Regions from separate parts of the Streptomyces sp. NPDC030995 genome, predicted to be linked through region 1. Evidence: riboswitches for the same ligand, from Rfam matches in the RefSeq annotation. Region 1 holds a riboswitch; the other holds the start of a gene.
What was found. A riboswitch is a leader RNA that binds a small molecule or an ion and turns the genes downstream of it on or off. The one in region 1 is predicted to bind S-adenosylmethionine.
Positions count from the first base shown of each region.

Region 2: linked by a shared signal. The riboswitch ahead of ACZ45T_RS32175 (aminotransferase class V-fold PLP-dependent enzyme) and the one ahead of thrC (threonine synthase) in region 1 are both predicted to bind S-adenosylmethionine.

Region 1 covers NZ_JBVIFS010000036.1:5,869-9,244, reverse strand. Annotated here, with positions in the region: gene ACZ45T_RS33405 (alpha,alpha-trehalose-phosphate synthase (UDP-forming)) at 1-297, opposite strand, end outside; gene ACZ45T_RS33400 (glucosyl-3-phosphoglycerate synthase) at 344-1,294, opposite strand; SAM riboswitch class I at 1,481-1,636, shown strand; gene thrC (threonine synthase) at 1,654-2,928, shown strand; gene ACZ45T_RS33390 (MoaD/ThiS family protein) at 2,969-3,247, shown strand.
Region 2 covers NZ_JBVIFS010000032.1:37,103-40,478, forward strand. Annotated here, with positions in the region: gene trpD (anthranilate phosphoribosyltransferase) at 8-1,072, shown strand; SAM riboswitch class IV at 1,173-1,289, shown strand; gene ACZ45T_RS32175 (aminotransferase class V-fold PLP-dependent enzyme) at 1,510-2,934, shown strand; gene ACZ45T_RS32180 (Lrp/AsnC family transcriptional regulator) at 3,371-3,376, opposite strand, start outside.

The DNA.
Region 1 (3,376 bases):
GTGGTGGGTGAACCACAGCACCGAATTGGCGATCCCGTTGTACGCGTCGTCGTACATGGTGGGATCGATGTCCAGCATCCGGACGCCGGGCTCGGCCACTCCCCGGCGGACCGCCTCCCGGTCCGCCTCTGACAGCGCCGCGCAGATCCACAGCGCCTCCGGCTGCTCCGCGAGGGCCGCGGAGAGCCCGGAGACGAGCCCGCCCCCGCCGCGCCGGGCGCTGAGCGTGCCGTCGGTGTCGAGGGCGTACGAGAGCGGGCCGCGGTTGGCGGCGACGAGTACCTGGGATGAAGCCATGTCGCGAACCTAGCCCGGCCCGGGTCGCCTCAAACCGTCCGTTGCGTCACGCCACGCGCCGCAGCGCGTACTCCCTGATCCCCAGCATCGGCGGCCGCTCCTCGGTGTCCACCGCGTAGGTCCGCGGCACGAAGCCCTCCGGCCCCCGCTCGAACTGCGTCAGCTCCGGCCGTACGAGGTGCCCGCGCGAGAGCCGCAGCAGGGCCGTGCGGTAGATCGCCGCGGCCATCCGGCCCAGCGCCTGCCCGTCCTGGTGGCGGTGGAGCCGTACGCCCACGTCCACCTGGGCCAGCGCGTCCAGCCCGACCGTGTGCAGCGCGTCCACCAGCAGGCCCAGCTCGACGCCGTAGCCGACGGGGAACGGCAGCCGCTCCAGCAGGGAGCGCCGTACGGCGTACTCGCCGCCCAGCGGCTGGACGAAACCGGCCAGCTGCGGCCAGTGCAGGTTGAGGAGGGGGCGGGCGACGAGTTCGGTGACCCGGCCGCCCTGGCCGGGAGCGTCGCCCAGCGGGCGGTCGTACATCGCCTTGACGAACTGCACGTCCGGCTCGGTCAGCAGCGGCCCCACGATGCCCGAGACGAAGGAGGCCGAGAAGTCCCGCAGGTCGGCGTCGACGAAGCAGACGATGTCCCCGCTGGTGGCCAGCAGCGAGCGCCACAGCACCTCGCCCTTGCCGTGCAGCGGCGGGATCCTCGGCAGGATCTCGTCGCGGTGCACCACCCGGGCTCCGGCCTTCGCCGCGACCTCCGCGGTCCGGTCGGCCGAGCCCGAGTCGATGACCACCAGTTCGTCCACCAGGGGGACGGGCAGTCCCTCGATCAGCTCGCGCCGGATCACCTCGACGATCGCGCCGACGGTGGCCTCCTCGTTGAGCGCGGGCAGCACCACGCTGACCGTGCTGCCTGTCGCCCGTTTCCGGTCGAGCAGCTGGTCGAGCGGTCGGTCGGCGGCTGACCAGGAGCGGTCGGCCAGCCAGCGCTCCACCTCTTCCAGCACCCTCAGCACTCCCTGTTTCGTCCCCTGAATGGACCGATTTGTGATCCATCTCGCGGTTCGGACGGCTGTCTCAACCACCCGGCCCTTCGGTTACAGTCTTGAACAACGCGAAGGACCACCGCATGCCGGGGGTCCCCGCGAACAAACGCACCGGCGCGCCATAGAGCGCGTGTGCCGGTGCCATACCGCTCATCCAGAGGGGCAGAGGGACACGGCCCGTTGAAGCCCCGGCAACCCTCCAGTCGGTTCTCGCCATGCGTACGACGCATCCGCGCGAGGTCCCCGGCTAGGGAAGGTGCCAATTCCGTCTCATGGCGAAGTGCGCCATGGGGAAGATGAGGAGAAAGGGCCTCGCCATCATGGCTGCACAGACTGTTGCCACCTCTGTCGATCTCGGACCTGCCACCGGCCTCTCGTGTCGCGAGTGCGGTACCCGATTCGAACTCGGACCCATCTTCGCGTGCGTCGAGTGCTTCGGACCTCTGGAAGTCGCCTACGACCTTCCCACCGGTGACCCCGAGGCCCTGCGCGCCGCGATCGAGGCCGGCCCCAACAACATCTGGCGTTACGCGCCGCTGCTGCCCGTCCCCGCGGACGTGGCCTCCAAGCCGAGCCTGAACCCGGGCTTCACCAAGCTCGTGGACGCGGCCAATCTGGCCAAGGAGCTCGGCGTCACCGGCAAGCTCTACGTCAAGGACGACTCCGGCAACCCGACGCACTCCTTCAAGGACCGCGTCGTGGCCATCGCCGTCGAGGCCGCCCGCGCCTTCGGCTTCACCACCCTGTCCTGCTCCTCCACGGGCAACCTGGCCGGCGCCGTCGGCGCCGCGGCCGCCCGGGCCGGCTTCCGCTCCTGCGTGTTCATCCCGCACGACCTGGAGCAGGGCAAGGTCGTCATGGCCGGTGTCTACGGTGGCGACCTGGTCGGCATCGAGGGCAACTACGACGACGTCAACCGCTTCTGCTCCGAGCTCATCGGGGACCCGCTGGGCGAGGGCTGGGGCTTCGTCAACGTCAACCTGCGGCCGTACTACGGCGAGGGCTCCAAGACCCTCGCGTACGAGATCTGCGAGCAGCTCGGCTGGCAGCTGCCCGACCAGATCGTGATCCCGATCGCGTCCGGCTCGCAGCTGACGAAGATCGACAAGGGTCTCCAGGAGCTGATCAAGCTCGGCCTCGTCGAGGACAAGCCGTACAAGATCTTCGGTGCCCAGGCCGAGGGCTGCTCCCCGGTGTCGACCGCCTTCAAGGCCGGTCACGACGTGGTCCGCCCGCAGAAGCCGAACACCATCGCCAAGTCCCTGGCGATCGGCAACCCGGCGGACGGCCCGTACGTCCTGGACATCGCGCGGCGCACCGGCGGCTTCGTCGAGGACGTCAACGACGAGCAGGTCGTCGAGGCCATCAAGATCCTCGCGCAGACCGAGGGCATCTTCGCCGAGACCGCGGGCGGCGTGACCGTCGGCGTGACGAAGAAGCTCATCGAGAACGGTCAGCTCGACCCGGCGCTGACCACCGTCATCCTCAACACCGGTGACGGCCTCAAGACCCTGGAGGCGGTGGCCGCGGACAGCGGGCAGACCGCCACCATCCGCCCGAGCCTGGACGCGTTCCGCGCCGCCGGCCTGGCGTGACCTGACCAACCCCCTGCTCTACCGGAAAGGCAGTAGCGCCATGAGCGTCAACGTCCGCATCCCCACCATCCTGCGCACCTACACCGGCGGTCAGGCCGAGGTTTCCGCCGAGGGCGCGACCCTCGCCGAGGTCATCGAGTCCCTGGAGAAGAGCCACCCGGGCATCGCCGCGCGCGTCCTGGACGACCAGGGCAAGCTGCGCCGCTTCGTGAACGTCTACGTCAACGACGACGACGTGCGCTTCGAGGGCGGGCTGGAGGCGGTGACGCCGGACGGCGCCGGTGTCTCGATCATCCCCGCCGTGGCCGGCGGCTGCTGAACACCTCGCCGGGCACCCGGCTGGACATCCGGCCGGGAACTCGATGAAACGCGAAAAACCGTAATTGCCCCCTCCGCTAAAAGCGGAGGGGGCAATTCTGCTTGATTGGGCACGGTAGAGTTGGGGAAG
Region 2 (3,376 bases), on a different contig from region 1:
GCGGACCATGAACGTTGTGACCCCGGCAGGCGGCGACAGCGTGGCGGCCCGTGGCTGGCCGGGCGTTCTCGACGCCCTGCTGACCGGCCAGGACCTGCGCGCCGAGGACACGGCCTGGGCCATGGACCGGATCATGCGCGGGGAGGCCACCGACGCCCAGATCGCCGGCTTCGTGGTCGCGCTGCGGGCGAAGGGGGAGACGGTCGCGGAGATCAACGGCCTCGTCCAGGCCATGTACGCCCACGCCAACCTGATCGAGGTGCCGGGCCGGACGGTGGACATCGTCGGCACGGGCGGCGACGGGGCCAAGACGGTGAACATCTCGACGATGTCGGCGGTCGTGGTGGCCGGTACGGGCGCCAAGGTGGTCAAGCACGGGAACCGGGCCGCGTCCTCCGCGAGCGGCTCCTCGGACGTCCTGGAGAAGCTCGGCGTCAACCTCAACCTCAGCACGGCGCGGGTCGTGGAGGTGGCCGAGGAAGCCGGCATCACCTTCTGCTTCGCGGTGAAGTTCCACCCGGCGCTGCGGCACGTGGCGGGGGCGCGCAAGGAACTGGGCATCCGCACCACCTTCAACATCCTCGGCCCGCTCACCAACCCGGCACGGGTACGGGCCCAGGCGACGGGCGTCGCCGACCCCCGGATGGCCCCCATCGTGGCGGGCGTGCTCGCCGAGCGGGGTTCGTCCGCGCTGGTCTTCCGCGGCGACGACGGCCTGGACGAGCTGACCACGACGTCGACCTCGCGCGTCTGGTGGGTCCGCGACGGCAAGGTCTCGGAGCAGTCCTTCGACCCGCGCGACGTCGGCATCCCCCTGGTCGACGTGTCCGCCCTGGCCGGCGGCGACCCCTCGTACAACGCGGACGTCGCCCGCCGCCTGCTGGCGGGCGAGCCCGGCCCGGTCCGCGAGGCGGTGCTGCTCAACGCGGCCGCGGCCCTGGTGGCCCTGGACCCCGGCACGGGGACGCTGGAGGAGCAGCTCGCGGCGGGCATCACCCGTGCGGCGGAGTCGATCGACTCCGGTTCGGCGCGGGCCGCGCTGGACCGCTGGGTCGCCGCCAGCAACGCGTAGCCTCGCCCCGACCGCCACGGATCGTTTCGAGCCAAGGCCCCGGTCCGCCATTCGGACCGGGGTCTTGCGCCGGGGGGATCTTGTGGCAGGATGCTGACCAGGTCACGAGTGACAGCGTTTAGGCCCCGGCTTGCTGTCCGGCAACCCTCCTTCCGTGGCGGGGTGCCCCGGGTGATGACCAGGCCGTAGGCAGCAAGGCTTACGGCAAGCGCGGATCCCTCGACACCAGGGGTCCTGGTCTTCTCGAGGAGCTTTTTCCGTGAGCAAGCGAATGCGATAGGGCGACTCCGCCCCTTCTTCAACCCTCGGATCAGGGTCGCTTCCGCGCGACCCCCGCAACGCTCCGAGGACTTCCCCGTACCCCGGACGGCCGCAGAGCCGTACCCGCGTACGGGCACGCCGAAGCCATTCAGCCCTGCCTGCCGGGAGATACCGCCATGTCCGCAACCCTGAACGCCACCGCCACCGCCACCGCCACCGCCACCGCCGCCGCTTCCGCTGATGCCATCGCCGGAGCCACCGTCGACCCCGCCTGTGCCGAGCCGCTCGCCGTCCTCGGCCGGGACGTCACCGTCCCGCTCGTCACCGGCGGCGAGGTCACCTACGCGGCCCTCGACTACGCGGCCAGCGCCCCCGCCCTCCAGCGGGTCTGGGACGACGTGGCCGCGTACGCCCCGTACTACGGCAGCGTGCACCGCGGCGCCGGGTACCTCTCGCAGCTCTCCACCGACCTCTTCGAGCAGAGCCGGGTCACGGTCGCGCAGTTCCTCGACTGCCGCCCCGCCGACCAGGTGATCTTCACCCGGTCCACGACCGACTCGCTGAACCTGCTCGCCGCCGTACTCCCCGCCGACTGCCAGGTGTTCGTCTTCGAGACCGAGCACCACGCCTCGCTCCTGCCGTGGGCGGACGCGCGGGTCACCTACCTCAACGCCCCCCGCACCCCGGACGAGGCCGTCGCCACCCTGGAGCGGGCCCTGGCCGACCGGGAGCCCTACGGCCCCGCGCTCGTGTGCGTCACCGGCGCTTCCAACGTCACCGGTGAGCTGTGGCCCGTGAAGGAGCTCGCCGCCGCCGCGCACGCCCACGGCGCGCGCATCGTCCTGGACGCCGCCCAACTGGCCCCGCACCACCCCGTCTCCGTGCGGGAGCTGGACGTGGACTGGGTCGCCTTCTCCGGGCACAAGCTCTACGCGCCCTTCGGCTCGGGCGTACTCGCCGGCCGCGCCGACTGGCTCCAGGAGGCGGAGCCCTACCTGGCGGGCGGCGGCGCCTCCCGCACGGTCGCCCGGCGCGAGGACGGCGGCGTCGACGTCGAGTGGCACACCACGGCCGCCCGCCACGAGGCCGGCTCCCCGAACGTCATCGGCGTCTACTCCATCGCCTCCGCCTGCAAGGCCCTGACCGAGGCGGGCTTCGGGAACCTGGTCGCCCGCGAGCGCCACCTGATCGCCCAGGTCCGCAGCGGCCTGGCCGAGGTACCGGCGGTCCGCGTCCTGTCCCTGTTCGGCGACGACGCCCCGCGCGTCGGGGTCATCTCCTTCGTGGTGGACGGCTGGAACAGCTCCCACTTCGCCGCGGCCCTGTCCGCCGAGTACGGGATCGGCGTGCGCGACGGCCTGTTCTGCGCCCACCCGCTGGTCCGCACCCTGCTGGGCAGCGAGCCGCAGGCCCAGGGCGAGTGCGGAGCCCCGGAGGCCGCACCGGGTGAGCGGTCCCTCAACGCCATCCGCGTCAGCTTCGGCGCCGGCACCCCCGACGAGCACGTGGAGCGCTTCGTCCGCGCGGTGAAGGAACTCGTCGCGGACGGCGCCAAGTGGCAGTACCGCACGGAGGAGGGCCGCTGCGTCCCGGCCGTCTGACCGGTTCGGCCGCACGGGGCTCCGCCCCGGACCCCGCGCCTCAAACGCCGGCGGGGCTGGGTGGTGTGGGGCGGTGCCCCGCCGGAATGTCTCCTCGTCGTCGCGCCTGCGGGCACCGCTGCGACAGGGTGAGGGTGGTTGCGCGCTCCTCCTGCGGGGACACTCCGCCGTGTCCCCACCCCACGGCCGGGCTGCGAGAGGGCGGAGGGGAGCGGGGGCACGCAGGGGCGTCCCCACAGGAGGAGCGCGCAAACACCCTCAGCGGCCGTGACAGGCCCGCAGGCGCGACGACGAGGAGACGTCCCGGAGGGACCCCGCGGACGGCCCGACTGCTCAAGCCACTGCTCGGGGGCACCAACCCAGCCCCGCCGGCGTTTGAGGCGGACCGGAGCCGGAGCCGGGCTACGCGGCGGCCCGATCACCGCACGGCACAGCGCTACGC